Regions from separate parts of the Kitasatospora sp. NPDC087315 genome, predicted to be linked through region 1. Evidence: riboswitches for the same ligand, from Rfam matches in the RefSeq annotation. Region 1 holds a riboswitch; each other region holds the start of a gene.
What was found. A riboswitch is a leader RNA that binds a small molecule or an ion and turns the genes downstream of it on or off. The one in region 1 is predicted to bind cobalamin.
Positions count from the first base shown of each region.

Region 2: it holds a riboswitch for cobalamin, as region 1 does, so the genes downstream of both, ACIO5D_RS28445 (cobalamin biosynthesis protein) here and ACIO5D_RS14320 (ribonucleoside-diphosphate reductase subunit alpha) in region 1, are expected to answer to the same signal.
Region 3: it holds a riboswitch for cobalamin, as region 1 does, so the genes downstream of both, ACIO5D_RS02325 (peptidase) here and ACIO5D_RS14320 (ribonucleoside-diphosphate reductase subunit alpha) in region 1, are expected to answer to the same signal.

Region 1 is NZ_JBIUYD010000008.1:268,512-274,141, forward strand. It holds gene ACIO5D_RS14315 (ribonucleotide-diphosphate reductase subunit beta) at 1-1,004, opposite strand, end outside; gene ACIO5D_RS14320 (ribonucleoside-diphosphate reductase subunit alpha) at 1,004-3,409, opposite strand; cobalamin riboswitch at 3,597-3,728, opposite strand; gene ACIO5D_RS14325 (hypothetical protein) at 4,209-5,015, shown strand; gene ACIO5D_RS14330 (glycosyltransferase family 2 protein) at 5,253-5,630, shown strand, end outside.
Region 2 is NZ_JBIUYD010000022.1:75,282-80,911, forward strand. It holds gene ACIO5D_RS28435 (hypothetical protein) at 1-540, opposite strand, end outside; gene ACIO5D_RS28440 (alpha/beta hydrolase family protein) at 971-2,086, opposite strand; cobalamin riboswitch at 2,367-2,531, shown strand; gene ACIO5D_RS28445 (cobalamin biosynthesis protein) at 2,630-3,619, shown strand; gene ACIO5D_RS28450 (cobyric acid synthase) at 3,616-5,160, shown strand; gene ACIO5D_RS28455 (putative cobaltochelatase) at 5,157-5,630, shown strand, end outside.
Region 3 is NZ_JBIUYD010000001.1:535,557-541,186, forward strand. It holds gene ACIO5D_RS02310 (acyl-CoA dehydrogenase family protein) at 1-1,084, shown strand, start outside; gene ACIO5D_RS02315 (enoyl-CoA hydratase/isomerase family protein) at 1,084-2,160, shown strand; gene mmsB (3-hydroxyisobutyrate dehydrogenase) at 2,163-3,053, shown strand; cobalamin riboswitch at 3,151-3,290, shown strand; gene ACIO5D_RS02325 (peptidase) at 3,393-4,472, shown strand; gene ACIO5D_RS02330 (flagellar hook-length control protein FliK) at 4,510-4,995, shown strand; gene ACIO5D_RS02335 (nuclear transport factor 2 family protein) at 5,068-5,580, opposite strand; gene ACIO5D_RS02340 (SDR family NAD(P)-dependent oxidoreductase) at 5,610-5,630, shown strand, end outside.

The DNA of each region.
Region 1 (5,630 bases):
TCGAAGGCGACCGAGCCCTCGACCGCCACCTGGTACGCCGACACCCGGCGCTCGAAGAAGTTGGTCAGCTCCTGCACGTTCTGGAGCTCCATGAAGCCGAACGGGTTGGTCGACCCGTACCGGATCGGCAGACCGAGCCGCGCGAGGCGCTGGTCCGCCACGGCCTCCAGGTACTGCCGCATCGACTCGGTGTTCATGCCGGCCAGGCCGTCGCCGCACAGGTCCTGGGCGAACTGGAGCTCGGCCTCGACGGCCTCCTCCAGCATCTCCGTCACCTGCTTGGCCATCTCGTCGTCGAAGAGGTCGGGCTCCTCCTCGCGAACGGTGTCCACGACCGACATCGCGAAGTCCATGTGCATGGACTCGTCGCGGAACACCCAGTTCGTACCGGTGGCCAGGCCGTGCAGCAGACCACGCGACCGGAACCAGTACACGTACGCGAACGCGCCGTAGAAGAACAGCCCCTCCACACACGCCGCGAAGCAGATCAGGTTGAGCAGGAACGCCCGCCTGTCCTCCTTCGTCTGCAGCGAGTCGATGTGGTCGACCGCGTTCATGTACTTGAAGCAGAACTGCGCCTTCTGGCGGATGGAGGGGATGTTCTCCACCGCGTCGAAGGCCGCCGCGCGGTCCTCGGGGTCGGGCAGGTAGGTGTCGAGCAGCGTCAGATAGAACTGGACGTGCACGGCCTCCTCGAACAGCTGCCGGGACAGGTAGAGCCGGGCCTCGGGCGAGTTGATGTGCTTGTAGAGGCTCAGCACCACGTTGTTGGAGACGATCGAGTCACCGGTGGCGAAGAACGCCACCAGCCGGCCGATCAGGTGGCGCTCGCCCTCGCTCAGCTTGGCCAGGTCGGCGACGTCGGAGTGCAGGTCCACCTCCTCGACGGTCCAGGTGTTCTTGATCGCGTCGCGGTACCGGTCGTAGAACGACGGGTAGCGCATCGGGCGCAGGGTCAGCTCGAAGCCGGGGTCGAGCAGCATCTTCTGGCGATCGTCGGACATTACTGGCAGGCCTCGCAGGACTCGGGGTTCTCCAGGGAGCAGGCCAGGGCGGCCTCCTCCTCCGGCGTGAGGGTCGGGGACGCCACCGGGACGGGGGCGGCGGCGCGGGCGGCGCCCGAGGCGGCCTGGGCGATCCGGGTCGCCGGGCGCGAGCGCAGGTAGTAGGTGGTCTTCAGACCGACCTTCCAGGCGTACGCGTACATCGAGCTGAGCTTGCCGATGGTGGGCGCGGCCATGAAGAGGTTCAGCGACTGGCTCTGGTCGATGTACGGCATCCGGGCGGCGGCCAGGTCGATCAGCGCGCGCTGGGGCAGCTCCCAGGCCGTGCGGTAGAGCGAGCGGACCTCGGCGGGCAGCCAGTTGAGGTCCTGGACGGAGCCGTTGGCGTCGCGCAGCGCGTCCCGGGTCTGCTGGTCCCAGACGCCGAGCTCCTTCAGCTCGCGCACCAGGTACGGGTTGACCTGGAGGAACTCGCCGGAGAGGGTCTCGCGCTTGAACAGGTTGGAGACCTGCGGCTCGATGCACTCGTAGACGCCGGCGATCGAGGCGATGGTCGCGGTCGGCGCGATGGCCAGCAGCAGCGAGTTGCGCAGGCCGGTCTCGGCGAGCCTGGTCCGCAGGGCGGCCCAGCGGTCGGCCCACTCCGGAGCGGCGCTCGGGAAGTGGTCGATGTGCAGCTCGCCGCGGGCGGCCCGGGTCTCGCCGTACGCCTCGTGGCGGCCCAGCTGCTCGGCCAGCTCGCTGGAGCGCTCGTACGCGGTGAGCATGATGCGCTCGGCGATGAGGGTGGAGAGCCGCTTCGCCTCGGCGGAGTCGAAGTCGATCCGCAGCTGGAAGAAGACGTCCTGCAGGCCCATCACGCCGAGGCCCACCGGGCGCCAGCGGGAGTTGGAGGCACCGGCCTCGGGGGTCGGGTAGAAGTTGATGTCCACCACGCGGTCGAGGAAGGTGACGGCGGTGCGGACGGTGGCGTCCAGGCGGTCCCAGTCCAGCGCGTTCAGCAGGTCGTCGGCGGTGGCGCCGGCGGCGACGTGGGCGCCGAGGTTGACCGAGCCGAGGTTGCAGACGGCGGTCTCGGAGTCGTCCGTGACCTCCAGGATCTCGGTGCAGAGGTTGGAGCTGTGCACCGTGCGGCCGGGCAGCGCGGTCTGGTTGGCGGCGCGGTTGGAGGCGTCCTTGAAGGTCATCCAGCCGTTGCCGGTCTGCGCCAGGGTGCGCATCATCCGGGCGTACAGGGTCTGCGCGGGGATGGTGCGGACGGCCTTGCCGGACTGCTCGGCCTTCAGGTACGCCTCGTCGAACTCGGCGCCCCAGAGGTCGACCAGCTCGGGCACGTCGGCGGGGGAGAACAGCGACCAGTCGGCGTTGGCGTTGACCCGGCGCATGAACTCGTCCGGGATCCAGTGCGCCAGGTTGAGGTTGTGCGTGCGGCGCGCCTCCTCACCGGTGTTGTCGCGCAGCTCCAGGAACTCCTCGATGTCCGCGTGCCAGGTCTCCAGGTAGACGCAGGCCGCGCCCTTGCGGCGGCCGCCCTGGTTGACGGCGGCGACCGAGGAGTCGAGGGTGCGCAGGAACGGGACGATGCCGTTGGACTTGCCGTTGGTGCCGCGGATCAGGCTGCCGCGCGAGCGGATCCGCGAGTAGGACAGGCCGATGCCGCCGGCGTGCTTGGAGAGACGGGCGATCTGGGCGTACCGGGAGTAGATCGAGTCCAGGTTGTCCAGCGGGGAGTCGAGCAGGTAGCAGCTCGACATCTGCGGGTGCCGGGTGCCGGAGTTGAACAGGGTCGGGGAGGAGGTCAGGTACTCCAGCCGGCTCATCAGGCCGTACAGCTCGGCCACCTCGCGCACCGACTGCTCGTTGTCGCCGACCGCCAGGCCGCTGGCGACGCGGAGCAGGAAGTGCTGCGGGGTCTCGACCACCTTGCGGGTGATCGGGTGGCGCAGCAGGTAGCGGGACTGCACGGTGCGCAGGCCGAAGTACTCGAAGCGGTCGTCGCCCCGCGGGTCGACGAGCGCGTCCAGGGTCGCGGCGTGCTTGGCGACGAAGGCGGCGGTGGTGTCGCCGATCAGGCCCTCGGCGTGGCCGACCGCGACCGAGGCGGAGAAGGAGACCGAGCCCTGGCTGACCGCCTCGTCGACGATCTCCAGCGCGAGCAGGCGCGCGGCCAGCTTCGAGTACTGCGGGTCCTCGGCGATCATCGACGCGGCGGCGTCCACGGCCAGCCCGCGCAGCTCGGCGAAGTCCGAGCCGGCGTGGCGGCCGCGCAGCGCGGCGGCGGCGACATGGCCGGGGTCCACCTGGGGGAGATCGGCGCTGCGGTCGGTCAGCAGCCGGAGCAGCGCACCGCCGGGGTCGGAGACCGTCGGGTCGACGGGGGCGAAGCTGGAACCCTGGGCGGGCAGGGTGGCTGAGGCAGCGGTGGTCAAGGCGCTCTCTCCTGGCGGCGATCGGCGTCGGTGCATCGGGGTGCCGGACCGTTCGGGGCAGGGGAGCACGGCGCGAACGCCCGGTGGCGTCGCGCGACAGTGTCATCCCCGGCCCGCCCGCGAGGCCCGGACGTGGTGCAGTGCTTCGGGGCCTCTGCGGGGAGGCCGGTGGCACGCCGCCGGCAGGTACTCGGACTCGCGGGCCCTGCTTCCAGAGGCCCGCACACCGCTGCGGGGCAGTCCCGGACTCGCACCGGGTTCCCCTGCGTCGACAGCAGGAGTGAGCATACATCTAGTGGTGTCCGCCCGATGCGACACCACATGTTGTGCAGCACCGCGTGTCGGGCCGGTGACCAGTGGTACGGGCGCGATGGCCGGGAGCCGTTCGGGGGCGGTGGGATTTGGGAACGGATTGATTACCGTCCGGGCTCGCGGTCAGGGCGATGCCCTACGATCTCGGCACATGAGCGAGGGAACGGGCGTACCGGCGGAGTGGACGCGTCAGCCCGGACAGCAGCCCGGACAACCGGGGCAGGGATCGCAGCCCGGGGCATCGGGACAGGTGTCGCAGCAGGGCCAGCAGTCGACCGGGCCGGTGCAGCCGGGCCCGACCGCACCCCGGCCGCCGCAAGCCGGCGGGTCGGTCCCTCCTCCGCCCGGCGGCTTCGGGCCTCCCGCCACGCCGTACGCGCAGCCGGGCGTGCCGCCGTACGGGCCGTCCGGCCCGGCGGCCTACCCGCCGCCCCAGCCCCAGCCCCAGCCCCAGCCCCAGCCGTTGCCGCAGCAGCCGCAGAACGCCGTCGGCCCGGCGCCGTACCAGCAGTGGCCGCAGAGCGCCCAGCCGGCCGTCGCCGAGCCGGACTGGAACGCGATGGCCACCCGGCACGAGAACGAGTCCCGCAAGCGCAAGCGGCTGTGGATCGGCGCGGCCGCGGTGGCCGCGGTCCTGGTCGGCGGTGTGGTCGCGGCCGGGGTGTGGATCAACGGCCACGGTGACAAGGGCGATCGCGGCGGTGGCGGCCCCACCGCCAGTGCGTCCCCCACCGGCATACCCACCGAGCGGGCGCTCGCGGTCATCTCCGACGCCGACACGGACAGGCTGCCGGTCGACGCCGCGACGCTGTTCCCGGACCAGACCCGGACCGTCGACGGCAAGGTGTGGACCCGCATGGTGACCGGTGCGACGGCGCCGTGCTCCAAGGCGACCACCGGCGGCCTCGGCCTCGCGCTCGGTGACGACACCTGCCGCTCGCTGGTCCGGGCGACGTACGTCAACGGCGACAGCGCGGTGACCGTCGGCGTCGCGGTCTTCGACAACAAGGCGGGTGCGGACCGTGCGTTCGGCCGCCACGCGGGTCTGATCCAGGGTCTGTCCGGCACCGGCGTCAACACGTTCTGTGTGACCGACAAGTCCGGCTGTACCGAGACGCACGCCGCCATCGGTCGGTTCGGCTACTTCACGGTGGCGGGCTCGCTCAAGCAGGTCCCGGACCAGAGCGACCAGGTCGCGACTGCGGCCGCGACCTCGCTGGCGGACCGCACCAAGCAGGTCCTGCTGGGTCGGGCCGAACACGCCGGCTGACCGCCAGGCCCGGGCCGGGAACGGCTCGTTGGAGGCCGGTAGTCGTCGTGCGAACGGACTTGAGGTGTCGGGTAGGATGCCGCCCCGGGGCGGCGGAGGGCCGGCCCTGGCGGCCCCGACGGGGAATCGGCGAGCAGGAGGTGCCGCGCGGTGAGCGCTGCCGTCAGTGCTACCAGCAGACGGCGCAAGGCGGGGGGAAGACGGCGGAGCGCGGGGGAGCGGGAGTCCGTTCCGTCGATGCTGCTGCCGGCTCCGCCCACTTCGCAGGAGAAGTACGGCTACACCATCAGGCATCAGTGGCTGCTGACGCTCTGTTCGGTGGTCAGCTTCGGCTGTCTGGTCGTCAGCCAGACCGAGTTGTACTCCGTCGGGTCCTGGTTCTGGCTCTGTGTGCCGTTCCTGTTCTTCACGGTCGTCTACTACCTGGTGTCGCTCCGGGTGAACAGCTTCACCCCCAACTTCGACCTCAAGGAGCACCGCCGGCTGGTCCGGCAGTGGAAGCCCGACGAGTACCCGGCGGTGGACGTCTTCCTGCCGGTCTGCGGCGAGCCGATCGAGGTGCTGCACAACACCTGGACCTACGTCCGGAAGCTGGCCGAGCACTACCCGGGCCTG
Region 2 (5,630 bases), on a different contig from region 1:
GTCGATCTGCGGCTCGCGGCAGGTGCCGCGGACGGCGGACACGGCGGAGGCGGCGTGCGGGATGGGCGAGAGGCCCAGCGCACCGGCGCCACCGCCGACCCGGCGCTCGTCCAGGCCCCGGCGCAGCAGCTCCAGCAGTTCGCTGTCGGCGACCGGGCCGGCCACCAGGTGCAGGAAGGAGAGCAGCTGCGGCGCCTGGTCGACGGCCTGCCCGGCGAGCACCGCGAAGACGCCGCGCAGCGCGGCTGGCGGGACGGGGGCGAGCAGCGTCCAGGCGTCGAACAGCGCCGACCAGCCGCGGACCACGGCCTCGTCGTCGTGCTCCCAGGCGTGCAGGCGCCAGCCGGGGGCGGCGCCGCCGTCCCTGGCCTCGACCAGGCCGACCAGCAGGGCCTGGCCCCAGGCCCGGGCCGCGGCGCCCACCGTCATGGCGAGTGCCCGGCCGGCGGCGCGGGCGTCCTCGGGGAGCAGTTCGCCGCGCTTGTCGACCTCGGAGAGTTCGCCGGCCCAGCGGGCGATCCGGACGGCGTCGACGAGCATCCGACGGGCCAGCGGAGCGAGCTCGGCGGGGGCCGGGAAGCCCTCCGGTACGGGGACCCGGCCTCGGCCGGGAGCGGGTGCGGGGCCTCGTCGGCGGGGTACGCCGGGAGCGCCCGGCCTGATGCCGGCGGGGCGGTGGGCCGTTCCGGGGAGACGGGTCACCGTCGCACCGGTACCGATCGTCGGCGGGAGCGGGGCATCACGGTCGCGCGGGTTCCGAGACGTCACGTCGAGCAGTCTTCCCCTTGTACCGGCCTTCTGTCACATCCGGTTGGCCACGGACTCCGGAAGGGCGGTCGCGGCGGGTCGACAAGATCGGGCAACAGAGGCCAAACCGCCTGGCCGGATCTGCATGACGCGAACACGCCAGGTCAGAGCGGTCGGCCGGCCGGGCCGGAGGGAGCTGCCGGACGGCCGGCCGGAGCCGTCGTCAGAGCAACGGCGTGAGCCAGCGGCGCAACAGCTCTTCATAGCGGTCGGGGTCGGCGTTCCAGAGGGCGGCGTGGTCGGCGCCGGGGAAGGCCTGGAGGCTGACCAGGTCGAAGCGGCGGTCGGCGAGCCGGGCGGCGGCCCGCCAGGGCGCCACCGGGTCGTCAGGGCTGTGCAGCACCATGGTGGGCACCCGCAGGTCGGTGCCCTCGGCGAGCCGCGCGAAGTCGGCCAGGTCCACCCCGGTCCGGCCCTCGGCGGCGAGCGCGCCCGGCCCGGCGGCCGTACGGCCGAACCCGGCCCGGGTGGCGCCCCGGCGGGCGAAGACCGGCCGGTCGAGCACCGGGGAGTCCAGTACCAGGCCGCTGATCGCCGAGGCCCAGGCGGACCGGGCGGCGGTCTGCAGCACCATCGTGGCGCCGAGCGACCAGCCGTGCAGCACGACCCGGCCGGCGCCGCTGTCCAGGGCCAGCCGCACTGCCGCCTCGACGTCCCGCCACTCGGTCTCGCCGAAGTCGTCGAGGCCGTCCGGCGCGGCCGGCGCGCCCCGGTCTCCCCGGTAGGTGACGGCGAGGGCGGGCAGACCGAGACGGTGCAGCACGGGCAGCACCGGGAGCGTCTGCTGCCGGTCGGCGCCCGGGCCGTGCACCAGGATCACCCAGGTGCCGCGTTTGCCGTCGAGCCGCCAGGCGGGCAGGGCGCCCAGCTCGCCCTCGGCGGCGGTCTCGGCGTAGGGCAGGCCGAGCGCGCCGGTCGGGTCGCCGAGGTGGACCCGGGGGGTGAAGCGGACCTCGGTGCCGGGCGTAAGGGCGCCCCGGTCGGCGCGGACCAGTCGGCGGGTGACGCCCTGTTCGTCGGCGTGCAGGATCTCGTCGACCACCGCGTGGCCGCCCTCGTCCCACTCGACGGCCCAGCGGCCGGGGCGGGTGCTCTCCGGGCTGCGGGTGAAGGTGGCCCGCCCGACGGCCAGGCTCCGCACCGTGACGGGGCCCGCCTGCGGCCGGGAAACGGCCGCCGGGTGGAGCATCCGCTGGACGGCCCTGCGCCCGGCCAGCAGTACGGCGGCCCCGGTGCCGACGGCGGCGGCCGCCACGGCGGCCGCGGTTCCCCAACGCATATCGCTCCCCGCTCTGTTGATCGCGGACTGGGCACCCACCAGTCCACTCGCGGGACCGGACCGGGGCCACCGGGCATGGGCCGACCGGGTGTCACGCCGGACGGGACAGCGGGGGCCGCGGCCTCCACCTGCGGCCGGGCGATCGCGCCCCCTCCGCACCCCCGCGACACCGACCCGCGGAGGCGGCGCGCGGGCGGGCCGTGTGACCAACCCCTCCGTGACCTTGGTTGACTCCCGGTTCGGCCGCGTGATGGGATCCTTCAGCCAAACGGAGGCATGCAGAGGAAGCCGGTGCGAGTCCGGCGCGGTCCCGCCACTGTCACCGGGGAGCACGCTCGGATCAATTCCCTCCTTGCCCGCCAACAGGCAGGAGGGGCCCATCGGCGGGCCGTCAGAAGCCGCTGGAGGCTCCGGGGGTGTGTCGGACCCGGAAGCCAGGAGACTCTCGCCGCCGGTACGTCGATCCAGGGCGCGGACCCTGAGTGAGGACACGCACGCGATGCAGGCTGCCCCGACCGCCCGCCCCCTCTGCCGCCCTTCGCCGTGCGCCCGCTGACCCGCGCGGCCGCCTTCGCGCTGGGCGCCGTCGCGGGACATCTCGCCGACGCCCGCTTCGCCGATCCCCGGCGCGGCCACCCGGTGGCCGCCTTCGGCAGCGCGGCGGGCCGGCTGGAGAAGACGCTCTGGCGCGACGACCGCGCCGCCGGCACCGCCTACACCGCGCTCTGCGTGGGCACCGTCGCGGCCGGGGCGGTGGCCGCCGAACGCGCCCTGGGCCGGCGGCCGCTCGGCCGCGCCGCGCTGACCGCCGCCGCGACCTGGACGGTGCTCGGCGGCACCTCGCTCACCCGGGAGGCCAGGACCATCGGCCGCTCGCTCGCCGCGGGCGATCTGACGGCGGCCCGGGAACGGCTGCCGCATCTGTGCGGGCGCGACCCGAGCGCGCTGGACGAGCAGCAGATCGCCCGCGCGGTGGTCGAGTCGGTCGCCGAGAACACCGCCGACGCCGTGGTGAACGCCCTGGTCTGGGGCGCGCTCGCGGGCACGCCCGGGCTACTGGCGTTCCGCGCCGTCAACACGCTGGACGCGATGGTCGGCCACCGCTCGCCGCGCTACGCCCGGTTCGGCTGGGCCTCGGCCCGGCTGGACGACGTGGCGGGCTGGCCGGGCGCCCGGCTGACCGCGCTGCTCACCGTGGCCGCCGCGCCCGAACCCCGGACGGCCTGGCGGATCTGGCGCCGGGACGGCTCCGCGCACCCGAGCCCCAACGCGGGCCAGGCCGAGTCCGCGTTCGCGGGCGCGGTCGGCGTGCGGCTGGGCGGCACCCTCGCGTACGGGGAACGGGTGGAGCACCGGCCGGTGCTGGGCGGCGAGCTGCGGCCGGTGACGGTGGAGGACATCGAGCGGGCCTGCCGGCTCTCCCGCCGGGTGGGCCTGCTGGCCCTGGGCACCGCCGTCGCCGGGCACGCGGCGGTCCGGGCCGCCACAGGAAGCCGGACCGTCCTGGGACGGAAGAAGAGGAGGAGCGCATGAGCAACGCACTGCTGGTCGCCGGGACGACCTCGGACGCCGGCAAGACCGTGGTCACCGCGGGCATCTGCCGCTGGCTGGCCCGGCAGGGTGTCCGGGTGGCGCCGTTCAAGGCGCAGAACATGTCGCTGAACTCCTTCGTCACCGCCGGCGGCGCCGAGATCGGCCGCGCCCAGGCGATGCAGGCGCAGGCGGCCCGGGTGGAGCCCGAGGCGGCGATGAACCCGGTGCTGCTCAAGCCAGGCGCGGACGGCCGCAGCCAGGTCGTGCTGCTCGGCCGCCCGGTCGCCGAGGTGGGCGCGCTGGACTACCGCGAGCGCAAGCCGGTGCTGCTGGAGCGGGCCCTGGAGTGCCTGGCGGACCTGCGCAGCCGCTACGACGTGGTGGTCTGCGAGGGGGCCGGGTCGCCCGCCGAGATCAATCTGCGCGACCGGGACATCGCCAACATGGGTCTGGCCACCGCCGCCGGGCTGCCGGTGGTGGTGGTCGGGGACATCGACCGCGGCGGGGTGTTCGCCGCCATGTACGGGACGCTGGCGCTGCTGTCCGCCGAGGACCAGCGCCATGTGACGGGCTGGTTCGTCAACAAGTTCCGGGGCGACGCCCGGCTGCTGGCGCCCGGGCTGGAGATGCTGGACCGGCTGACCGGCCGCCCGGTGCTCGGCACCCTGCCGATGCTGCCCGGGCTCTGGCTGGACGCCGAGGACTCGCTGGACCTGTCCACCGTGGTGGACCGCGCCGAGGGCCGCGGGCCGGTCGGCGCGGACGTGCTGCGGGTGGCCGTGGTGCGCTTCCCGAGGCTGTCCAACTTCACCGACGTGGACGCGCTGGCGCAGGAGCCCGGGGTGCTGGTCCGCTGGGCCACCCGGCCCGAGGAGCTGGCCGACGCCGACCTGGTGATCCTGCCCGGCACCCGGGCCACCGTCGCCGACCTGGCCTGGCTGCGCGAACGTGGTCTGGAGCCGGCCCTGAAGGCACGGGCCGCCGCCGGGCGGCCGGTTCTCGGTGTCTGCGGCGGCTACCAGATGCTGGCGCGCGGCATCGTGGACGAGGTCGAGTCCGGGGCCGGCGAGGTGGCCGGGCTCGGGCTGCTGCCGACGCGTGTCCGGTTCGGGGCCGCGAAGGTGCTCGGCCGTCCGGTCGGCGAGGCGTACGGGCAGCGGGTCGAGGGGTACGAGATCCATCACGGTGTGGTGGCCGTCGAGGGGGGAGACCCCTTCTTCTCCGACGGCCGGGGCCGCGCTCTGGACGGCTGCCGGGTGGGCGCGGTCTGGGGCACGACCTGGCACGGCGCACTGGAGAACGACGGGTTCCGTCGCGAACTGCTGCGCGAGACCGCCGAGTTGGCCGGCCGGGCGTTCGTTCCCGCGCCGGACACCTCGTTCGCCGCGGCGCGCGAGGCCCGGCTGGACCGGCTGGGGGACCTGATCGAGGAGCACGCGGACACCGACGCGCTGTGGAAGCTGATCGAGGGCGGGGTGCCGGCCGCGGGGTCGCTGCCGTTCCTGCCGCCCGGAGCGCCTGAGGAGGCCGACAAGGCATGAGTGACGTCCGCTACCCCTTCACCGCGATCGTCGGTATGGCCGACCTGCGGCTCGGACTGCTGCTCAACGCGGTCTCCCCGGCCGTCGGCGGCGTGCTGGTGCGCGGCGAGAAGGGCACCGCCAAGTCGACCATGGTGCGCGCGCTGGCCGGCCTGCTGCCGTCCATCGCCACCGTCGACGGCTGCCGCTTCGCCTGCGACCCGGCCGCGCCCGACCCGCAGTGCCCGGACGGCGCGCACGCCGGCGCCACGGCCTCCGGCCGTCCGGCCCAGCTGGTCGAGCTGCCGGTCGGCGTCTCCGAGGACCGGATCGTCGGCTCGCTGGACCTCGAACGGGCGCTCGCCGAGGGCGTCAAGGCGTACGAGCCGGGGCTGCTGGCGCGGGCGCACCGGGGCGTGCTCTACATCGACGAGGTCAACCTGCTCCAGGACCACGTGGTGGACCTGCTGCTGGACGCCGCCGCGATGGGC
Region 3 (5,630 bases), on a different contig from region 1:
GCAGGAGTGCCTTGCCCCGTACGCGGTGGAGTGGGACCAGAACAAGCACTTTCCCGTGGACGTCCTCGCCAGGGCGGCCGCTCTCGGGCTCGGCGGCGTCCACGTCCGCGAGGAGTGCGGCGGCTCCGGCCTGACCCGGCTGGACGCCGTCCTGGCCTTCGAAGCCCTCGCCACCGGCTGCCCCTCCATCGCCGGCTACACCTCCATCCACAACATGGTCGCCGGGATGATCGACCGCCACGGCACACCCGGGCAGCGGGCCCGCTGGCTGCCGGGCCTCTGCTCGATGCGCGACCTGGCGAGCTACTGCCTCACCGAGCCGGGCGCCGGCTCGGACGCCGCCGCACTCACCACCCGCGCCCGCCGCGACGGCGACCACTACGTCCTGGACGGCGTCAAGCAGTTCATCTCCGGCGCCGGGTCCTCGCAGGTGTACGTGGTGATGGCCCGCACCGGTGGCGAGGGGCCGCACGGCATCTCCGCGTTCGTCGTCGAACGCGGGGATCCGGGACTCTCGTTCGGGCCCAACGAGCGCAAGATGGGCTGGAACGCCCAGCCCACCCGCCAGGTGGTCCTGGACGGTGTCCGGCTGCCCGCGGACCGCCTGCTCGGGGTGGAGGGCGGAGGTTTCCGGATCGCCATGAACGGCCTCGACGGCGGCCGGCTCGGCATCGCCGCCTGCTCCCTCGGCGGGGCCCAGGACGCACTGGAACGGGCCACCAAGTACCTCGCCGAACGGGAGGCGTTCGGCGCCAGGCTCCTGCACGCCCAGGCCCTGCAGTTCCAGCTCGCCGACATGGCGACCGAGCTGGAGGCCGCCAGGTCGCTGCTCTGGCGCGCCGCCACCGCGCTGGACGACGGCGACCCGCAGGCCCCCCACCTGTGCGCGATGGCCAAGCGCTTCGCCACCGACACCGGTTACGAGGTCGCCAACCGCGCCCTCCAACTGCACGGCGGCTACGGCTACCTCGCCGAGTACGGCGTCGAGAAGATCGTCCGCGACCTGCGGGTGCACCAGATCCTCGAAGGGACCAACGAGATCATGCGCGTCATCGTCGCCCGCGGCCTGACCGGGGCCGCCTGATGAACACCGGGACGGAACAGGAGGACGTCCTCCTCGAACGCGAGGGCCGGATCGGCCGGATCGTCCTCAACCGGCCGAAGGCACTCAACGCGCTGACCCACCCGATGGTCCGCCGGATCGACGAGGCCCTCGCCCGCTGGGAGCAGGACGAGACCGTGGCGGCCGTGGTCATCACCGGCGCGGGGGAGCGCGGCCTCTGCGCGGGCGGGGACATCCGCGCCATCTACGAGGACGCCCGGGCCGGCGGCACCGCCTCCCTCGGCTTCTGGCGCGACGAGTACCGCCTCAACGCCAGGATCGCCCGCTACCCCAAGCCGTACATCGCCGTGATGGACGGCATCGTGATGGGCGGCGGAGTCGGAATCTCCGCCCACGGCCGTGTCCGCGTCGTCACCGAACGCACCAGGATCGCCATGCCCGAGACCGGCATCGGCTTCGTCCCCGACGTCGGCGGCACCTACCTGCTCGCCCTCGCCCCGGGCGAACTCGGCACCCACCTCGCACTCACCGCCGCGACCGCCGGACCGGGCGACGCGCTGCTGTGCGGACTGGCCGACCTCCTCGTCCCCGCCGCGAAGCTGCCGTCGTTCCTCGCCGCGCTCACCGAGGAGGAGGTCACCGCCGCGGTGCACCGCCACGCCGCTCCCGTCCCCGCCGGCCCGCTCGCCGCACAGCTCGACTGGATCGACCACTGCTACGCCGCCGACACGGTCGAGGAGATCCTCGACCGCCTGCGCGCCAGCGGGGAGGGCGCGGCGAAGGAGGCCGCCGAGCAGATCGCCGCCAAGTCGCCCACCGCCCTCAAGGTGACCCTGCGCTCGCTGCGCCGGGCCCGCCGGCTCGGCCCGCTGGAGCAGGTCCTGGACCAGGAGTACCGGGTCTCCAGCGCGGCCCTGCGCTCGCCCGACCTGGTCGAGGGCGTCCGGGCCCAGGTGATCGACAAGGACCGCTCCCCACGCTGGTCGCCACCGGCCCTGGAGGCCGTGACCGAGGACGACGTGGACCGCTTCTTCACCCCGCTGGGCCCGCAGGAGCTGGGCCTCGGCACCACCACCGCATGGGAGGAACGCTGGTGACCATCCGCACGATCGCCTTCGTGGGACTGGGCAACATGGGCGGCCCGATGGCCGCGAACCTCGTCAGGGCCGGCCACCGGGTGACCGGCTTCGACCTCGACCCCGACGCCCTGCGCCGCGCCGAGGCGGCCGGCGTGCCGGCCGCCGCCTCCGCGCCGGCCGCCGTGGCCGACGCGCAGCTGGTGATCACCATGCTGCCCGCGGGCCGCCAGGTCCTCGACCTCTACCGGGACGGCGGACTGCTGGCCGCGGCCGAGCCCGGAACCCTGTTCGTCGACTGCTCGACCATCGACGTGGCCGACGCCCGCGAAGCGCACGCGGCGGCCCTCGCGGCGGGCCACCGGGCGCTGGACGCGCCGGTCTCCGGCGGTGTGACCGGTGCGAGCGCCGCGAGCCTCACCTTCATGGTCGGCGCGGCGGAGGCGGACTTCGCCGCCGCCCTGCCGGTCCTGGAGGCGATGGGCCGCAAGGTCGTGCACTGCGGCCCGTCCGGCGCCGGGCAGGCCGCGAAGATCTGCAACAACATGATCCTCGGGATCTCGATGATCGCCGTCAGCGAGGCCTTCGTCCTCGGCGAGCACCTCGGCCTGAGCCACCAGGCGCTGTTCGACGTGGTCTCGACCGCCTCCGGCCAGTGCTGGGCGCTCACCAGCAACTGTCCAGTGCCCGGTCCGGTGCCCGCCAGCCCCGCCAACCGGGACTACCGGCCCGGCTTCGCCGCCGCGCTGATGGCCAAGGACCTCGGCCTGGCCGCCGACGCCGCGAAGGCCGCCGGTGTTCCGGTGGAACTGGGCTCCCACGCGGCCGAGCTGTACGCCGGGTTCGCCGCGGACCAGGGTGCCGGGCTGGACTTCTCGGCGGTCATCAACACCATCAGGGAGAGCGCGAAGTGACGGGCCACGAGCCGGTCCTGGTGGAGGTGTTCTGACCCGTGAGGCCGGGGTCGGGGTCGGGGCCGGCGGGTGGCCGGCCCTTGACCCCTTCTCCGCACGACCGACATGATGAGCCGTCATGTACTGACTCCGCCGTTGGGGGAAGTCCGGTCCGAGTCCGGCGCTGACCCGCAACGGTAGGCCGCCGACGGCTGTCGGCGGCGAGCCCGAGGACCCGTCGGCGGAGGCGTGTGTTCCCTCCTCCCGTCGTGGTCTGCGGGCCGGAGTTCCCAGGGCTGCCCGGTTCCGCACCGGCGGCCGGGCGGGGACCCCGTGCGCCCGGGCCCGGAAAGGCGTCCCATGCCCACGCTCCGCCGCTCCCTCGGTCTGCTCGCGATACCCGCGCTCGTTCTGACCGCCGTGCTTCCGGCGTCCGCCGCCCAGGCGGCCCCGGCCCCGGCTCCGGCCCCGGTCTCGGCGACCGTCCGTCCCGACGCCGCCGCGGCCGGCTGGCTCGCCCGCCAACTCGTCGACGGAGACCACTTCGAGACCGTCTTCGACGGCACCGCCTACCCCGACCAGGGGCTGACCATCGACGCCGTGCTGGCCTTCGCCGCCTCCCACAGCTCCGACCAGGCCGCCGCGAAGGCCACCGCCTGGCTCGCGCAGCCCGGGATCATCAGCGGCTACCTCGGCGACGGCACCACCGAGGCGTACGCCGGGGCGACCGCCAAGCTGCTGCTCGCCGCCGAGGTCCGCGGCGAGGACGTCCACGGCTTCGGCGGTGTCGACCTCCCGGCCCGGCTCCGCTCGCTCCAGACCCCGAGCGGCCGCTTCTCCGACCGCTCCCAGTGGGGCGACTACAGCAACGCCTTCGGTCAGTCCCTGGCGGTGATCGCCCTCCAGCGCACCCCGGACGGCGCCCCGGCCGCCGCCGTCGACTTCCTCGCCGGCAGCCAGTGCCCGGACGGCGGCTTCCCCGTCGCCTTCGGCCAGACCACCTGCGCGGGCGACCCGGACGCCACCGCGCTCGCCGTCCAGGCCCTTGCCGCCACCGGCCGCACCGCCAAGGCGAACGCCGGACTCGGCTGGCTGACCGCCCACCAGAACACCGACGGGGGGTTCGCCGCAGCCGGCGCGACCACCTCCAACGCCAACACCACCGGACTGGCCACCCAGGCCCTGCTGTCCACCGGACGGCTCGGCGCGGGTCTCAAGGGCTGGAGCAGCCTGGTCAAGCTCCAGCAGGGCTGCGCCGCCGACGCCGCCGTCCGCGGCGCGGTCGCGTACGACGCGTCCGGGTTCAGCCAGGCCAACGGAGCCCGGGCCACCGCGCAGGCCGTCCTGGGTCTGTCCGGCACCCCGCTGGCCGCCCTCTCCGCCCACGGCGCGCGCCCGGCAGCCCCGGTCCTGGCCTGCCCGGCACCGGCCGGCCGCTGAAACCGCCGAAACCGCCGATCCCGTGAGGAGCCTTTCGATGACCCGCACCCCTGCCCCGGCCCCGGCCCGCCGGATCCGCCGCACCGTCGGTTCGGTCGCCGCCGTCGCGGCCCTGACCGCCGGCCTGCTCGGCGCCTCCGCCGCCCAGGCGCCGCGGGCGAGCGCCACCGCCTGCACCGGTACGACCGGCGTGACCGTCGTCGTCGACTTCACCGCGCTCGGCGGCGGAATCGAGACCGGCTGCGCCCCCGGCGACCCGGCCAGCGGCCTGGCCGCACTGACCGGCGCCGGCTTCCCGTACGCCTTCCACCCGCGCTACCCGGGCTTCGTCTGCAAGATCAACGCTCTCCCCGCCACCTGCACCAACCCCACCGGCACCGCCTACTGGTCGTACTGGCACGCCCAGCACGGCGGCCCGTGGTCGTACAGCTCGCTGGGCGCCGGAAGCTACGACCCGGCCCCCGGGGACGTCGAGGGCTGGTCCTTCGGTGCCGGTGCCCAGCCGGGTATCACCGCGCCCTGATCCCCACCGGGCCGATCCGCCTCGGTGCTCCGGCTGGAACGGAGAAATCCGGCTGGAGCACCAGGAGGCCCGTCATGGCGCCGGCTCCACCCATTGGGCACGCCAGGCGGGCGGAGCGAACGGATCCGCGAAATACTGGGTCTCGCGGGCGACCTTTCCATCGCGGAATTCCATCACGCTGACGGTGGGTACCGGTTTTCCGTCGTAGTCGAGCACGTATTCGGTGATCCAGAGGTCCCCGCTGCCGAGAATCCGGCGGATGGTGAAGCCGAGCCTGGCCGGGTGGTGTGAGCGCAGCGCCTGCAGGTTGTGGCGGCCGTGGATGCGCTCACCCGACTGGGGATAATCAACGATGACGTCGTCGTGGTAGATCTCGTGCTCGGTGTCCTGGTCCCCCGCGGCGGACGCTGCCCAGTGCCGATCCAGCGCCGCTCGGGTCTCCTGGTGCCCCATCGTGTTCCCTCCGATCACAGCGGTGTCGGACGAGGCGCACATCCGGTGTGCCGGCCTCTTGCCGACCACCGTAACCCCGGCGGCGGTCCCGCCGCCGAGCATGGTTTCCGGACGGTCATCCCGGCGGCCCACGATGACAATGACAGACAGGGAGTGGTCCCATGACCGGGGCGACCGGCAGG